DNA from 3 places in the Paraburkholderia sp. GAS82 genome. Region 1 is predicted to be linked to each of the others. Evidence: predicted binding sites of a transcription regulator. Region 1 holds the regulator's gene; each other region holds the start of a gene.
What was found. Region 1 encodes FNR, which switches genes on or off when oxygen is low (the NO sensors DNR and NnrR bind a similar motif). Its sites were predicted from a motif close to TTGATNNNNATCAA; they were not measured.
Positions count from the first base shown of each region.

Region 1 (5,795 bases):
TGAAGAACGCAGGTAAATCCGTTACGCTACGCAATGTGTGGCTCGAATCGGGCATTTGTGTAAGTCGAGGCTCACGCTTTGAAGAGCCTTTCAGGCGTGAGCAGGATGCGCAGAACGACTAGTCTCGTCAGCCGCTGCATTAGTACAGCGCGAGTAGGGCGATGCCGAAGTGCAGCGATTGCACCAACGAGGAGATGACAGGTTAGTCGTTCACATTGCCCGAGGTTTTTCGATCACCAACTCCAAACAGCGTGCTCGCCGATCTGCTTCTAGCGCGCGTAGGCTAGATTTCTTGAATTGTCGAGTCTTCGATACGTAATGGTTAGTTGCACTAGTTGATAAAGGTACGTACCGTGGTAAATCAGGTAGATGTGCAAACGACGGGAACCATCCTTTATCCGTTGAAGCCTATTGGTCTCGGTTTGTGGGACTGCGAAAGCGTCGGAAGCTTCATGCGTCGCCTCGCGTTCCAGCACTGCGTACCTTATGTGAAATTAAAATCGTACCTTTCCGAAATTTATCCGAGTCGTCGCGGATTGCGCAATCGATATAACAGTCCGGGCAAAGAGGCAGAATCGCTCACTTTAGCGACGGGCTGCGACGGTCTTCATAAATGCGCACTACTACCATTTCGAAATAACTTCGCTTTAATGATCGGAGGGATAGATGGCGCCGGGCGTTATTGCCCTGTGTGTGTTGAGGAATCTCCATTTCCAGATGCGTGGGGCCGGGTGCTGTGGGACATTTCCATAGTGGACGCATGTCCATTCCATGAGATCGACTTAATGTCTTGCTCGTGTCTCATCCCGATGCAGTACGGGTCCGCAAAGGCACCGAATCTATTTGGTGTATGTCCATGCTGTGGATCGGTGTCGTATGGCTGTTCCGAACACCCTGCAAGACGGGCAACCGGGAACAAACTTATAATCGCCTCGCAGATGGCCGATCTGATTGCGGCGATATCGGATGGCAAGGAGTTTGATCGTGGCGTCGCTGCTGAGGCGGTCTTGTGCCACCTCGTTGATGAGTTCGGCAGCGTAATGGAGGCATCCCGATTTTTTAGAATGGATGTGGGTCACTTGTATACGCTTGGCGGCCGATCAAGGGTCCCCATCGATTTGCTGATGACGATATGCTTGACAACTGGCGCGAATCTCGTACGTCTGCTTGACGGGAAAATCGAGCGGGCTTACCAGCCGTCCGATGCTATCCCCCGGGCGCGCCGCAGGACGATCCGCGATGCTGAGCTCGCTCTAGCGTTTCAACAGGCGGCTGGTGAGATGCCTGGAATGTCGTTACATGAACTCGCGCAATCGGTGCGCGTCGCTCCAAGGAGGATGGAAGTAATACTCCCGGAACTAGTAGCCACCATAAGAAGAAAGGACGAAATTGAAAGGGCCAAGAGGCGTCGCGCGCGTAGGCAACGGCTCGTGCAAAGGCTGCATGAGATCAAGAGAGAAGTTGAGGCGACGGGCGGCCGGCTTACAGAGTGCGTTGCTCGCTCGGAGACAGGGGCAGGGTTCTGGCCCGGCACGGAAAGCAGTCGCATACTGAAACTGGTAATACGAGGTAAGCTTTAGTTGGGGGCAGCTCATACTCGTCCCGAGACACCCCGCACGTTTTCTGCTCGCCTCCATATTCGCTTTGGGTGGGGAAAATAAAGCATAAGTCGGCCAGTATTTGCAATAAAGCATAAGGCTGTTTTGACGATCAACTTACGCTTTGTTTGTCACCCGCGCACACACCGAAACCCCGCATACACATACTGATAATGCGCTTGAAACCAGTTTCGAAACGCGGGTCTCAACATGCATTGCGCGGTGCGTGGCGAACCACCCTTCAATACGTAATGCTGCCCATCGAAGAAATTCGCTGAGTATCCCAGGTAGAACGGAAACGGCTCGAACCCCGGCAACGCATCGAACAACGTCGAGGTCCATTCCCAGCCGTTGCCGAACTGACCTTCCACCCCGAATGCGCTGATGTTGTCGGGATGCGCATCCACGGCCTGCGGATCCCAGCTGCGAAAATCGAAGTTGCCTGATGCTGCGTGCGGGGCGCCGTGCGCGGCGCGCTGCCACTGCGCTTCGGTTGGCAATGCTTTGCCGGCCCAGCGGGCGTACGCACTGGCTTCCGCGTGGCTGACGTAGACCGGCCAGTCGAGCGGCAAGGGGATCTCTTCGAACATGGTGCGCAGCATCCACTCGCCGTCACCGTCGCGTTGCGACCAGCCGGCGGGGTGGCTGATGCCCTCGCTCTCCTTCCAGACCCAGTCCTTGTCTTTCCACCAGGCCCGCTGGTGGTATCCACCGGCAAGCAGGAACTCGCGGAAGGCGCCGTTCGTCACCATGTAGCGGTCAATCTCGAAGGTGGGCACGTCGACGCGCAGTTCTCCGAACTCGTTGTCCCAGCCGAAGCGGCCGCTGTCGCGCGGCATGCCGAGCAGCGTCGAACCAGCCGGCACCTGGACCATGGCCGCTTCTTCCGGCCCGAAGGTGCGACGCTCGGAACTCGTCGCCGCCTGGCCGTCTTCGCGGCCAGGTGCGCCTACCTTCCACGCAAGCGGCAACTGATGCAGCATGTAGGCGAGCGTCTCGGCATGCATCAGACGGTGCTCGATGGCCACGTTCAGCAACTGCGCGGCCGTGGCATCCTGGGCGTCATCCGCCTCGGGGTCGCCGTCGATGTTCAAGGCCGCCAGTTCACGGTCGATCTGTTCGCGTGCCTGCTGGCCGTAGCCGTGCACGGCCTCCAGCGACGGCCAGTCGTCGGGCACGTCGGTCGGCAGGCCGCCGTCGACCGGGTCGATGCCGAAGGCAAACAACTGGTCGAGCGAAGCATTGAAAGCGGGCAACGTGCACAGACGCTGATCGAACAGATTCCGGTCGAACGCCTCGAGATGGCCGATGTAGAACACGACCCGGTGACGCTCGCGGATCGGCCGTTCGTACAGGTACTCGGGTTTGACGATGGAGAAGAGGGCGTCTGTGATCTGACGCGCGTCGATCAGGCGCTGGACTAGCGGATGATGCGGGGTGGGGTCACGATTCATGTCGCCGGGTCTCCTGGATGGGGGACAGTTTGAAGACTGTACCGCAGTCGCAGGAGACGTGCCAAGGCGGAGCCACAGGGGAGGCGGATGGTGGTGGAACTGAAGCGTCCGGGGACAGGCGCGGCGCGCGGGGCCGCGCCGTGTGACGCCTCACGGCTTACACGTGCCGCAGTCCGTCCAGATCGACGATACGGATGAACTTGCCTTGCGTGTCGATCAGGCCGCGCTTTTGAAATCTTGACAGGGTGCGGCTCACGGTTTCCAGCGTGGTGCCGAGATAGCTGCCCATGTCCTCGCGCGTCATGCGCAGGTTGAATTCCGCGGACGAATATCCGCGTTTTGCGTTGCGTTCCGATACATCGAGCAGGAACGCGGCAACCCGTTCGTCGGCGGACAGCGAGCCGAGCACCATCATTTGCGCGGCCTCGCGGACGATCTGCTCGCCCATCAGCTTGTGCAGACGCTCCTGCATGGAGCCGATGTCGCGGCACAGACGCTTGAGCTTGACGTACGGAATGATGCAGACGGTGCTGTCTTCCAGCGCGGTTGCGCTGCAGGCGTGCCGGTCTTCGCTGATGCCGTCGAAGCCGAGTGCCTCGCCGGCAAGGCGCAAGCCCGTGACCTGCTCGCGGCCGTCGCGATAAGCCAGGGTGGTTTTCAGCGAGCCGGAGCGCACCGCATACAGATTGCCGAACGCGTCGCCGGAGCGGTATAGCGTCTCGCCGCGCTGGACCGGGCGCGCGCTGCAGATGAGCGCTTCGAGCTTCGGCAGTTCGTCCGGGGAGAGACCTTGCGGCATGCAGAGCGGCCGCATCGCGCAGTTCGAGCAGCGCGCGATGCTGCGGGGTACCGGCAGGCTGGTGGAGGGGCGGCGGCGACGGGCTGGAGGCCGAACTACGGCGGTGGGCGTAAGCATGGTGTACGACCGTTTGTAAGGGAATTAATCCATTGTCCCACCGTGGTTATCCACCGTTTCGCGGCAAAATGACGCGTCAAGCCGATGCGGCGTCGTGCTCCTGTCCTGCCGCCGAAGGCACCAGCAGCACAGGTAGCGCAGCCTGACGCACGCAGCGTTCGGCAACGCTGCCGAGGAACAGCCGCTGGACGCCCCGGCGCCCGTGCGTGCCCATGACGAGCAGATCGGCGTTGAACGCGGCGGCGGCCTTCAGCACCACGGTGGCGACATCGTCGACCGCCGTGGCCTCGGCGACCGCCACCTCGCCGGAAACGCCTTTTTCGCGCATCGCCTGGGTAAATTCTGCGCCCAGTTCCTTGCCCTGTTCGATCAGCCGGTTACGCAGGATAGACGGGTCATAGCCGGGCGCCTCGAAATACATTGGCGTGTTTTCGACGACGTAGAACGGCTGGAGTACCGCGCCCATGGAACCCGCCAGGTTCAGCGCAGATTCAAATGCGCGGCGCGAGGTATTGCTGCCGTCGACCGCTACGAGGATACGTTTGTACATGTTGGACTCCGCGTGGAAAGGGTTCGGGACCGGCTGCGCCTGTTGCCGCCTGATTGCCGGTTTCAGCTTAGATCATGTGCGGGATTGTGTTTTTTTGTCGGGATGTAAATCAAACACTTGGCAAATTTCCGCAGGTAGGGTCATATAGGCGGAACGCCGTCCGGTGAGCCTTTGCGGCGGGCGTGCAGTCCACCTAACCAATCTTTGAGCAGGCAATCCACCCTGTTTGCCTTACAATTGTGGCCTATTCTGACAAGCTGAAACCTTCATCGATGATGAACGAGCGCAAATCGACGGGCCTGCCCGACAAGATCTACGGCGACATCCTCAATCGCATACTCGAAGGCGAGTACAAGGAAGGCGAGCGGCTGCCCACCGAACACGCGCTGGCCGAGCGCTTCGAGACCTCGCGGCCCACGGTACGCGAGGCGCTGGCCCGTCTGCGTGCCGACGGCATCATCGTGACGCGGCACGGCTCCGGCACTACGGTCGCGCGTCGCCCCGATCCAGACGTGCGCCGCTTTGCGCCGCTCGAAACCCTCTCCGATATCCGTCGCTGCTACGAATTTCGCATTGTCACAGAGGGCGGTGCCGCCGAACTCGCCGCGGAAAAAGCCGAAGTGGACGACATCGACGCGATACAGTTCGCGTGGGACGAGCTGGAGCGCATCGTCGAAACCCAGGGGATCGGCGCGAAGGACGACTTCTCGTTTCACCTGGCGGTTGCGCGGGCGTCGAAGAATCCATTCTTCATTACCGTGATGTCCTTTATCGAAGAGCAGATCGTGTTCAGCATGAACCTGTCGCGCAACCTGTCGCTGGTGAAGACGGTCGAGCGGCAGCGGCTGGTGCAGGCCGAGCATCTCGCGGTGCTCGAAGCAATCCGCCGCAAGGACGGCCCCGGGGCCGGCCGGGCGATGCGCGCGCACCTCGAAAATGCGCTCGAGCGGATGTTCGGTTCCTGAGTTATCCCAGTCTCTGCGGGCCGCGTCGAACGCGGCCCGTTTTTTTTGAACGGTCCGGCCTCGTGTCTGGCTCCCTCATGCTCCTTTACGCGCTACGCCGCGTCGTGCCGAAGTGAATCTTCCCCGCCCCCTGCCTTTCCGTGACGCGCTGCTGGCAATGCTCGGCATCGCCCTCGTCAACATGCTGGTCGCCCTCGACCAGACCGTGGTCAGCACCGCGCTGCCGTCGATCGTCTCCGAGTTGCGCGGTTTCGAGTTTTACGCGTGGATCGCGAGTGCCTACCTGCTGGCGTCCGTGGTGACGGTGCCGGT
Region 1 covers NZ_JBNDLX010000007.1:438,677-444,471, reverse strand. The annotation lists gene P3T17_RS23825 (TniQ family protein) at 1-122, shown strand, start outside; partial or broken gene P3T17_RS23820 (TniQ family protein) at 354-773, shown strand; gene P3T17_RS23815 (hypothetical protein) at 939-1,580, shown strand; gene P3T17_RS23810 (SUMF1/EgtB/PvdO family nonheme iron enzyme) at 1,730-3,052, opposite strand; gene fnr (fumarate/nitrate reduction transcriptional regulator Fnr) at 3,210-3,968, opposite strand; gene P3T17_RS23800 (universal stress protein) at 4,045-4,518, opposite strand; gene P3T17_RS23795 (FadR/GntR family transcriptional regulator) at 4,794-5,483, shown strand; gene P3T17_RS23790 (MFS transporter) at 5,641-5,795, shown strand, end outside.

Region 2 (5,795 bases), on a different contig from region 1:
TGCGGATCACCTGCACGCTCAGGACGATCATCCACAGCAGGCCACAGGTCACGTGCAAACCGTGCGTGCCGACCAGCGTGAAGAACGACGACCAGAACGCGCTACGGTCCGGACCTGCGCCCATCGCGATCAGGTGCGAGAACTCGCGCAGTTCAAGCACGAGGAACGATGCACCGAGCAGGAACGTCACCGCGAGCCAGCCGAGCAGCACACCCTTCTTGCCCTGGTGTGCGCCGATCATCGCGAAGCCGTAGGTAATCGAGCTCAGCAGCAGCGCGGCCGTTTCCAGTGCAACGCCGGGAATTTCAAACAGATCCTTGCCACTCGGGCCACCGGCAAACTGGTGGCTCATCACCGCAAACACGGCGAACAGCGAGGCAAAGATGATGCAGTCGGTCATCAGATACAGCCAGAAACCGAACACCGATTGCGATGGCACGTGGTCCGCGTCGTGGACCTCGTGCGCCAGATGAGTCTTCGTCAACATTAATCCACCTCTGCCAGTTCGAGCGCTTCGCCAGCGCCACTACGACGTTCTTCGATCGCCTGAACCGTGCTGGCAGGGATGTAGTAGCCGTTGTCATTACTGAAGCTGCGACCGATCACCGTGCCGATCGCGCCCACCAGGCCAATGATCGCCAGCCACCAGATGTGCCAGATTGCGGCGAAGCCGAGCACCAGGCTGAACGCGGCAATGAAGAAACCTGCGCTCGTGTTCGACGGCATGTGAATGTCGCGGTACACCGGCTTGGTCTTGTCGGTCTTCGCGCGTTGCTTCATGTCGGTGAACGCATCCAGCTCATGCACCGTCGGCACGATAGCGAAGTTGTAGACCGGCGGCGGCGACGTGGTCGACCATTCCAGCGTACGGCCATCCCACGGATCGCCGGAAACGTCGCGGTTCTGCGGCAGGTTGCGGTCGCGAATGCTGACGAAGATCTGCAGCAGTTGCAGGCCGATACCGATTGCGATCAGCACAGCACCCACTTCGGCCAGCAGCAGCCACGGATGCCATTGCGGGTTGTCGTAGTGATTCAGACGGCGCGTCATGCCCATGAAGCCCAGCACGTACAGCGGCAGGAAAGCGATCCAGAAACCGATTTGCCAGAACCAGAACGAGGCCTTGCCGAGCTTCTGGTTCAGCTTGAAGCCGAATGCCTTCGGGAACCAGTAGTTGAAGCCAGCCAGATAACCGAACAGCACGCCGCCGATGATCACGTTGTGGAAGTGAGCGATCAGGAACAGGCTGTTGTGCAGCACGAAGTCCGCGCCCGGAATCGCCATCATCACGCCGGTCATACCGCCGATCGTGAAGGTGACCATAAAGCCGAGCGTCCACAATACGGGCGTCGAGAACTCGAGGCGGCCCTTGTAGATCGTGAACAGCCAGTTGAAAACCTTCACGCCGGTCGGAATCGCAATGATCATGGTCGCGATGCCGAAGAAGGCATTCACGTCCGCGCCCGAACCCATCGTAAAGAAGTGGTGCAGCCACACGAGGAACGACAGCACCATGATCGCGCAGGTCGCGTAGACCATGGTCTTGTAGCCGAACAGCGGCTTCTTCGCGTACGTCGCAATGACTTCGGAGAAGATACCGAACGCGGGCAGGATCAGGATGTAGACCTCCGGATGGCCCCACGCCCAGATCAGGTTCAGATACAGCATGGCGTTGCCGCCGCCTTCATTCGTGAAGAAGTGCATGCCGAGGTAACGGTCGAGGCCGAGCAGCGCCAGGGTAACCGTCAGAATCGGGAACGCAGCCATGATCAGCACGTTCGTGCACAGCGCGGTCCACGTGAACACCGGCATCTTCATGAACGTCATGCCCGGCGCGCGCATCTTGACGATCGTGACGAAGAAGTTGATACCCGTGAGCAAGGTGCCGATACCCGAGAGCTGCAAGCTCCAGATGTAATAGTCGACGCCGACGCCTGGGCTGAATTGCAGTTCCGACAGCGGCGGATATGCCAGCCAGCCCGTCTGAGCAAATTCACCGATCACGAGCGAGATGTTGATCAGGATGGCGCTGACTGCCGTCATCCAGAACGACAGCGAGTTCAGGAACGGGTACGCCACATCGCGTGCGCCGATCTGCAGCGGCACGATCAGGTTCATCAGACCCACCATGAACACCATCGCCATGAAGAAAATCATGATGACGCCGTGCGCGGAGAAGATCTGGTCGTAGTGATGCGGCGGCAGATAGCCAGGGTTGTGATACGCGATCGCCAGTTGCGTGCGCATCATGATTGCGTCGGCGAAGCCGCGCAGCAGCATGATCATCGCCACGACGATGTACATCACGCCGAGTTTCTTGTGGTCGACCGACGTGAGCCACTCGGTCCACAGGTAGCGCCACTTGCCGAAATATGTCACGGCGCCGAGCACCGTAACCGCGCCGATGCCCATCAGGGCCGCGGCGAACATGATGATCGGCTCGTGGTACGGAATCGAGTCGAGGGTTAATTTACCGAACATGCGTTACCCCTTGGCCTTGCAGTTGCTATCGTCTTTCATATCCATGACGTTGCCGTTGTTATAGCGGGCAATGATGTTGTGAAAGAGCTTTGGATCGACCGACGAGAAGTAGGTGACCGGCGCTTTCTCGCCCGGCTGCGACACGACGTTGTAGCGGTTCATGTCGAGGCGGTCCGACGATGCGCGCACCTTGGCAACCCACGCGTTGAATTCTTCCGGGGACGAGGCGATCGCGCGGAACTTCATGTCCGAGAAGCCCTTGCCGCTGAAGTTCGCCGACTCGCCGGCGTAGTCGCCTGGCTCATCCGCGATCAGATGCAGCTTCGTCTGCATGCCTGCCATTGCGTAGATCTGGCCGCCGAGTTGCGGGATGAAGAACGAGTTCATCACCGAGTCCGACGTGATATTGAAGTTGACCGGCGTGCCCACGGGAAGCGCGAGCTGGTTGACCGACGCGATGCCCAGATCGGGGTAGATGAACAGCCACTTCCAGTCGAGTGCGACTACTTCGACGTTGATCGGCTTCACGCTCGATTCAAGCGGACGGTACGGATCGAGCTCGTGCGTGCTCTTCCACGTCAGTACGCCGAGGAACAGGATGATCAGCGTCGGAATCGTCCAGATCGCGATCTCGATGCCCGTGGAATGCGACCAGGTGGGTCGGTATTCGGCGCTCTTGTTCGACGCGCGATAGCGCCAGGCGAACAGCAGCGTCATGGCAATGACCGGAATCACGACGATGAGCATGGCCCATGTCGACGTCGCGATCAGGTTACGCTCCGCGATTCCCACACTGCCCTTGGAATTCAGCAGATCGAGATTGCTACAGCCCGAGAGCAGCGCAACCAGGCCAATGGCGACTGTGCTCATCGCCCCCCGTAGAGTTTTTTCTTTCATATCGATTGCCTGCTCTTTACGACTGTGACGAACAACATCCGACCGCTCTCCATTAGTAAGCGGTCGCATAGTAAAGCCGTGCTATCTCGTTATAAACAGCGATTTTTGCAACGATCTGTTGCGAGCGTGAAGTGTGTGACACGTTGCCGCACAATCCTGCGCACATGATCGGCGCTTGCCGTACATCAAGAGATAAAACAACTGCTTCAGCTATGGACCGCGAGCAAGTAACGACCGCACATCTGCGCGATCGCACGCGCTTCAGGTAGCGCGTCGTATCGTGTTAGCGGCACGACGCAGCTACACAATCAATGCACTCAACCCGGCGCGTGTGTTGCGTTTACCGCAGCGCGTGCTTGCAAATGCTCTGCGTTCTCGACAGCAGCGGACTCGACCGGTTGTGCCGGACGACTGGTCTGCGCGAGCAGGCTGGTCGACGTCGGGTTGATTGCATCCGTGAACGGCTTCGGATAGATGCCGATCGCGAGTACCAGTACCGCCATTGCGCCGAGCAGGACGAACTCGCGCTTGCCGAGGTCGGTCAGCTTCGCGACGCGTGCATTGGCGATCGCGCCGAAGATCACGCGCTTGTACATCCACAGCGTGTAGGCGGCGCTCAGGATCACCGTCAGCGCAGCAATTGCGCCGATCCAGAAGTTGAAGCCGATCGCGCCCATCAACACCATGAACTCGCCGACGAAACCTGCCGTGCCCGGCAAGCCGACGTTGGCCATCGAGAACAGCATCACGAAGACAGCGAACTTCGGCATGGTGTTGGCGACGCCACCGTAGGCGTCGATCGAGCCGCTTTGCGTGCGGTCGTACAACATGCCCGTGCACAGCAGCATGGCGCCGGACACGACGCCGTACGAGATCATTTGCATGATCGCGCCTTCCTGGCCGAGCGGATTGAAGATGAACAGACCCAGCGTGACGAGACCCATGTGGGCGATCGACGAGTAAGCGAGCAGTTTGCGGATATCGGTTTGCACGAGCGCGAGCAGGCTCGAGTAGATCACGGCGACCAGCGACAGCGTGATCATTGCCGGCGCGAAGAAGTGGCTGGCTTGCGGGGTGATCGGCAACGCGAAGCGCAGCAGACCGTAGCCGCCGATCTTCAGCATGCCGAGCATCACGGCGGCGCCGGTTGGGCCGTCGAGGTGGACGTCAGGCAGCCAGGTGTGCACCGGCCACATGGGCACCTTCACCGAGAAGGCGGCGAGGAAGCCGAGGAAAATCAGCGCTTGCGGCACGAAGTCCAGATGCGCGTTGCGCCAGACTTCGAGGTCGAAGCTGTGGGTCTGCGCGAACAGATAGAGCATCGAGATCAGCATCATCAGCGAGCCGATCAGCGAGAAGAAGAAGAACTTGACCGCGGCGTACGAGCGGTTCTTGTTGCCCCACGTACCGATCAGCAGGTACAGCGGAATCAGCGTCGCTTCAAAGAAGATGAAGAACAGCATGCCGTCCAGCGAACTGAACACGCCCTGCATGAAGCCCGACAACATGAGGAACGAGCCGAAGTATTGCGCGCTGCGCACCGTGATGGATTGCCAGCCCGCCACCACGATCACGACCGTCGTCAGTGCAGTCAATACGATCAGCCACAACGAGATCCCGTCTACGCCCAGGTGCCACGCAATGTCGAACGACGGCAGCCACTTCACGTTCTCCACGAACTGCATTGACGGCAACCCGTTCGTGAAACCAGCAACCAGCGGGATCGCAGGCACGAGGCCGGCAAGTGCACCGATGAGCGCGAGCCAACGAGCCCGGCCAGGCGAACCCGAACCCACTCGCAGAACGATGATGCCCGCCACAATGGGGACCCAGATCAGAAGGCTTAGAAGCGGTGCGGATTGCATTTATTCTTTAAAGACTGAAGCAGGAAAACGTCCGGATCAAAACCGTCAAACTGAAAGCATTGAAATTTATATTACATTTCGACTTCATTTGACGGGTACAACGCTTGATTCGGGGGCCAGGTCAACGTGTCCAAATGACGCATAGGCATCAAGGGTTAACGAGCATAACCTGAAATTAAGATTTTTGCAGCGCCGCAAACAGGTGTTAAGTAATTAGTGCAGTAGTCGGTAGACTCTATTGTGGACTTCGGTGTTGCGTGCTTAACACTAAATGTGCGTTTGCACAAATTTTGGACGTGTTCCGTGGAAGAGCGTCCTGTTTTGGTGCACGGCGGAAGCGGTTTGAATGGTTTGGTAAGGCTGGGAGCTGGCGCGGCGGAAGGCTAGTTATTCATTACAAACAGAAAGAAATCTGTTTTCGATATTCGGAAAGCTTACAGAAACGTTTATCAGCTTATTCGTCAATCCTGGTTCTTTGTTGATGCGTTTGCACGGATGCTTTCGGAACCCAGATGGTGAACGTTGCTATTGATGGCGTCTCCGTAAACGCAG
Region 2 covers NZ_JBNDLX010000020.1:129-5,923, reverse strand. The annotation lists gene cyoC (cytochrome o ubiquinol oxidase subunit III) at 1-487, opposite strand, end outside; gene cyoB (cytochrome o ubiquinol oxidase subunit I) at 487-2,481, opposite strand; gene cyoA (ubiquinol oxidase subunit II) at 2,485-3,378, opposite strand; gene P3T17_RS37050 (complex I subunit 4 family protein) at 3,696-5,243, opposite strand.
Region 2: a site for FNR is predicted at 3,554-3,567, ahead of cyoA (ubiquinol oxidase subunit II). Genes of this name have one in related genera too.

Region 3 (5,795 bases), on a different contig from region 1:
CTTCGAACCAATGCAGATTGCGCAGGGTTTTGGACGCTTTTGCAATGGCGGTGCGAATCGCATCGTCGCTCGATTTCTCAGACGAGCCGGTCAGTTCGATCTGCTTGTATACGTGGTCTTTCATCATCTCCTCCTTCATCTTCAGGTTAGTGAAAAAAGTATAGGCAATCGTGCCCCATTCGCATTGCTGGGTTGTTACGCACATGGCATGCCTGGGACGGAGTGGTCCCTGAAGGCGGTAAAAGCAGCTATGCGCGGGCTAACATCTTGATAACCTGCTAAAATATTGGGTTGTTCGCCGCATATTCATTCAAAGGACGCGCCGTGCTGTCTACCGCCAATATCACCATGCAATTCGGGCCGAAGCCCCTCTTCGAGAACATCTCCGTCAAATTCGGGGGAGGGAACCGCTATGGCCTGATTGGTGCAAACGGCTGCGGCAAGTCGACCTTCATGAAGATTCTTGGCGGCGATCTGGAACCGAGTTCGGGCAACGTGATGCTCGAACCGAATGTGCGTCTGGGCAAATTGCGCCAGGACCAGTTCGCATACGAAGACGTGCGCGTGCTCGACGTGGTAATGATGGGCCACGCGGAAATGTGGGCCGCCATGACCGAGCGCGACGCGATCTACGCGAATCCGGACGCTACAGATGACGACTACATGCACGCCGCCGAACTCGAAGCGAAGTTCGCCGAGTACGACGGCTACACGGCCGAAGCGCGTGCGGGCGAACTGCTGCTCGGTATCGGCATTGCGATCGAAGACCACAACGGCCCGATGAGCAACGTGGCGCCTGGCTGGAAGCTGCGCGTGCTGCTCGCCCAGGCGCTGTTCTCGAAGCCGGACGTGTTGCTGCTGGATGAGCCGACCAACAACCTGGACATCAACTCGATCCGTTGGCTGGAAGACGTGCTCAACCAGTACAACTCGACGATGATCATCATCTCGCACGATCGACACTTCCTGAACCAGGTCTGCACTCACATGGCAGACATGGACTACGGCACGCTGAAGGTTTATCCGGGCAATTACGACGACTACATGCTGGCCAGCACGCAGGCTCGCGAGCGTCAGCAGAATGCCAATGCGAAGGCGAAGGAACGTGTCGCCGATCTGCAGGACTTCGTACGCCGCTTCTCGGCCAACAAGTCGAAGGCCCGCCAGGCCACCAGCCGTCTGAAGATGATCGACAAGATCAAGATCGAGGAATTCAAGCCCTCGTCGCGGCAGAACCCGTTTATCCGCTTCGAATACGAGAAGAAGCTGCACAACATCGCCGTGGTGGCCGACAGCATCACGAAGAAGTACGAACGCACGATTTTCAGCAACTTCAGCATCAGCGTGCAGCCGGGCGAGCGCATTGCCATCATCGGCCAGAACGGCGCCGGCAAGACCACGCTGCTGCGTTCACTGCAGGGTGGCATCAAGACTGAGCACGGTACGGTTAAGTGGGCCGAAAACGCGAATGTCGGTTACATGCCGCAGGACACGTACGAAGAGTTTCCGGACGACATCACGCTGATGGACTGGATCGACGGCTACCGCCAGGAAGGCGACGACGAGCAGATGGTGCGCGGCACGCTGGGCCGGCTGCTGTTCAATGCGGACGACATCCGCAAGTCGGTGAAGGTGCTTTCGGGTGGCGAGAAGGGCCGCATGATCTGGGGCAAGCTGATGCTGGGCCGCCACAACGTGCTGCTGATGGACGAGCCGACCAACCACATGGACATGGAGTCGATCGAATCGTTGCAGATCGCGCTCGACAAATACGATGGCACGCTGATTTTCGTGTCGCACGACCGTGAGTTTGTGAGCGGGCTGGCGAACCGGATTATCGAAGTGCGCACGGATGGCACGCTGTACGACTTCGGCGGCAATTACGAGGATTTCCTGGCTAGCCAGGGCGTGCAGTAAGCAAGAGGCGCTTGCCGCTTCATGATGTAACTCGCGTTGTAGCCATCCTGATCTGATGATGGTTACAACGCGATTCCCGCAGTAACGCGATTCGATCGCGCCTCAATCTCCCCCAGTTTTCCATTCTTCTATCTCCCCACGAATGCCCGGTAGCTTGCCGGCAATCGCGTCGTTGCTCGCTGTTTTACCCGCTCGGTCCCGCGTGCCGTCCCCGCCTCCACAAAAAATGACATCCGCTCTGCGTTTTCCTTGGCGGAGATCAAATTTCGCCTGAGCTTTCACTCGTAGAATCCGGCGGCGTACGCATTTAACTGCGTGGGTTGCGTGTTGCGAAGATGCAGCGGATTTCAGGGGTGGTTCAATGAAAAGCAGGCAAATATGATGAACAAGGGAGTCCTTAACAACAGGGTATGGATACCCCTGGGGGGCGCGTTGGCTGCATGCCTTTCCGGTTGCAGCAAGCTCGATGTGCTCGATCCGAAAGGCAGCATTGGCGCGGCGGAAAAATCGCTGATCGGCACAGCGACCTACACGATGCTGATTGTCGTGGTGCCGGTCATTCTGATGACCCTCTGGTTCGCCTGGCGCTACCGGGCCAGCAACCGCGGCGCGACCTACGCGCCGAAATGGGCGCATTCCACGGCGATCGAAGTGGTGATCTGGACGGTGCCGTCCATCATCATTCTGTGTCTTGGGGTGCTGACGTGGAAGACCACGCACGAGCTCGATCCCTACAAGCCCATCGAATCGGCGGTGAAACCGATCAACGTCGAGGTCGTGGCGCTCGACTGGAAGTGGCTTTTCATCTATCCGGATCTCGGCATTGCATCGGTCAATCAACTGGCCTTCCCGGTGGGTACGCCCGTTAATTTCCTGATCACGTCGGACTCGGTCATGAACTCGTTCTTCATTCCGCGTCTGGGCAGCCAGATCTACGCCATGGCGGGCATGCAGACCCAGTTGCATCTCGTCGCTGATGAAGCGGGCGACTATGCCGGCGTGTCGGCCAACTTCAGCGGCAAGGGCTTCTCCGACATGAAGTTCCGGGCACTCGCCACCAATCCCGAGCAGTTCAACGCGTGGGTGGAGAAGGTCAAGGCGTCGTCCGGCCGGCTCGACATGAACGAATACAACACCGTGGCGCAGCCCAGCGAGAAGGCGCCCGTGCGCTACTTCTCATCGGTCGATCCGAAGCTGTTCCACAACATCATTGCGAAGTACAACAACGGCAACGTTCTCGATCTGCAGAACAGCAATTGCAGTACGAAGGGGTAACACATGTTCGGAAAACTGACACTATCGGCGATTCCGTTCGATCAGCCCATCATCATGGGCGCGGGCGCCCTGATGGCGGTCCTCGTCCTTGCCACGCTCGGCGCGTTGACGTGGTTCGGCAAATGGAAATGGCTGTGGAGCGAATGGCTCACCAGCGTCGATCACAAGCGGATCGGCGTCATGTATATCGTGGTTGCGGTATTGATGCTGCTGCGCGGCTTTGCGGACGCGGTCATGATGCGCCTGCAACTGGCGCTCGCCTATCACTCGCCGGGCTATCTGCCGCCGCATCACTACGACCAGATCTTCACGGCGCACGGCGTCATCATGATCTTCTTCATGGCGATGGCGTTGATGGTGGGTCTGTTCAACCTGATCGTGCCGCTGCAGATCGGAGCGCGTGACGTCGCGTTCCCGTTCCTGAACTCGCTCAGCTTCTGGATGACCGCGATCAGCGCGATTCTGATCAACCTGTCGCTCGTTATCGGTGAGTTTGCGCAGGTTGGCTGGCTCGCGTATCCGCCGCTTTCCGAACTGCAGTTCAGTCCGGGTGTGGGGGTGGACTACTACATCTGGAGTCTGCAACTGTCGGGCGTGGGCACGTTGATCACGGGTATCAACTTCTTTGTCACCATCATCCGGATGCGCGCACCGGGCATGTCGCTGATGAAGATGCCGGTGTTCACGTGGACCGCGTTGTGCTCGAACGTGCTGATCATGGCGACGTTCCCGATCCTGACCATTGCGCTCGCGCTGCTCGGTCTGGACCGTTACCTCGGCATGCACTTCTTCACGAATGATGGCGGCGGCAACGCGATGATGTATCTGAACCTGATCTGGGCCTGGGGTCACCCCGAGGTCTACATTCTGGTTCTGCCGGCCTTCGGCATCTATTCGGAAGTCATCGCGACCTTTGCGAAGAAGCCGCTGTTCGGCTACCGGACGATGGTTTACGCCTCGTGTGTGATCACGGTACTGGCGTTCCTCGTCTGGCTGCATCACTTCTTTACGATGGGCTCGGGTGCGGATGTCAATGCGTTCTTCGGCATTATGACCATGGTCATTGCCATCCCGACCGGCGTGAAGGTGTTCAACTGGCTGTTCACGATCTACCGTGGACGCCTCGAATTCACCGCCCCGGTGCTGTGGACGATCGGCTTCATGATTACGTTCACGATCGGCGGCATGACCGGCGTGATGATGGCCATCCCCGGGGCGGACTTTGTCCTGCACAACAGCCTGTTCCTGATCGCCCACTTCCATAACGCCATCATCGGCGGTGTGGTGTTCGGTTATCTGGCCGGTGTTCACTACTGGTTCCCGAAGGTGTTCGGCATCAAGCTGAACGAAAAACTCGGCAAGGCCGCGTTCTGGCTGTGGTTTGTCGGTTTCTACGTATCGTTCATGCCGCTCTATGTGCTCGGCTTCATGGGCATGACGCGACGTCTGAACCACTACGACAACCCGGCGTGGCATCCGTGGTTGATCGCCGCGGCTTGCGGTGTGGTGTTTATCGCGCTGGGTGTGGTTTGCCAGGTTCTGCAGGTGATCGTCAGCGTGCGCAACCGCAAGCTGCCCGAATACCGCGATGCGACGGGCGATCCGTGGGATGGCCGAACGCTCGAATGGGCCACGGCGTCGCCGCCGCCCGTCTACAACTTTGCGACGATCCCGGTGGTGCATGAACTCGATGCCTTCACGCATATGAAGGAAACCGGGCAGGGCCTCGGCAAGGTGGCGGTATACCGCGACATTCATATGCCGTCGAATACGAGCGCAGGCCTCTTTATTGGCATCTTCAGCCTGTTGCTGGGCTTCGCCGGAGTCTGGCATATCACGTGGCTCGCGGTGGCCGCGCTGGTCGCCATCATGGCGACGGTGATCGGGCGCAGCTTCGGCGATAACGACGGCTACATGATCCCCGCCGAGACGGTCCGGAGGATCGAAGAGCAGGGCGGCGGGGCAGGCGAAACGAAGCATGACGAGCGGCTTGCGGCTGCGGAGGTCAACTGATGTCACATACAACTCATCTTGCCGCACCTGGCGAGCTGGAAAGCGAGCACGCGCCGTCCCATTCGGTATTCGGGTTCTGGCTCTATCTGATGACCGACTGCGTGCTGTTCGCCTCGCTGTTCGCAGTGTTTGCCGTGATGGCGCAGCAGTTCGCAGGCGGTCCCACCGGAAAGGATCTGTTCGATATCCCGGGCGTCGCGCTGGAGACGGCGGTGCTTTTGCTGAGCAGTATCACCTACGGCTTCGCCATGCTCGGTGCGCACAAGCGCAAGTCGGGTGTCGTGCTCGGGTGGCTCGCGATCACCTTTGTGCTGGGTCTGGCGTTTCTCTGGTTCGAAGTGCAGGAGTTCTCGCACCTGATCGCTGAAGGCGCCGGGCCGAGCCGCAGCGCGTTCCTCTCGTCTTTTTTCACGCTGGTAGGCACGCACGGCTTGCACGTCACGGTGGGCCTCATCTGGATGGTGGTGCTGGCCGTGCAGATCGTCCTCAAGCCTGAGATGTCGGAGCGCGAGATTACGCGTCTCGCGTGCCTGAGTCTCTTTTGGCACTTTCTCGACATCGTGTGGATCTGCGTGTTTTCGTTTGTTTAT
Region 3 covers NZ_JBNDLX010000001.1:848,285-854,079, forward strand. The annotation lists gene P3T17_RS03735 (dodecin) at 1-124, opposite strand, end outside; gene P3T17_RS03740 (ABC-F family ATPase) at 325-1,917, shown strand; gene cyoA (ubiquinol oxidase subunit II) at 2,299-3,192, shown strand; gene cyoB (cytochrome o ubiquinol oxidase subunit I) at 3,196-5,205, shown strand; gene cyoC (cytochrome o ubiquinol oxidase subunit III) at 5,205-5,795, shown strand, end outside.
Region 3: a site for FNR is predicted at 2,167-2,180, ahead of cyoA (ubiquinol oxidase subunit II). Genes of this name have one in related genera too.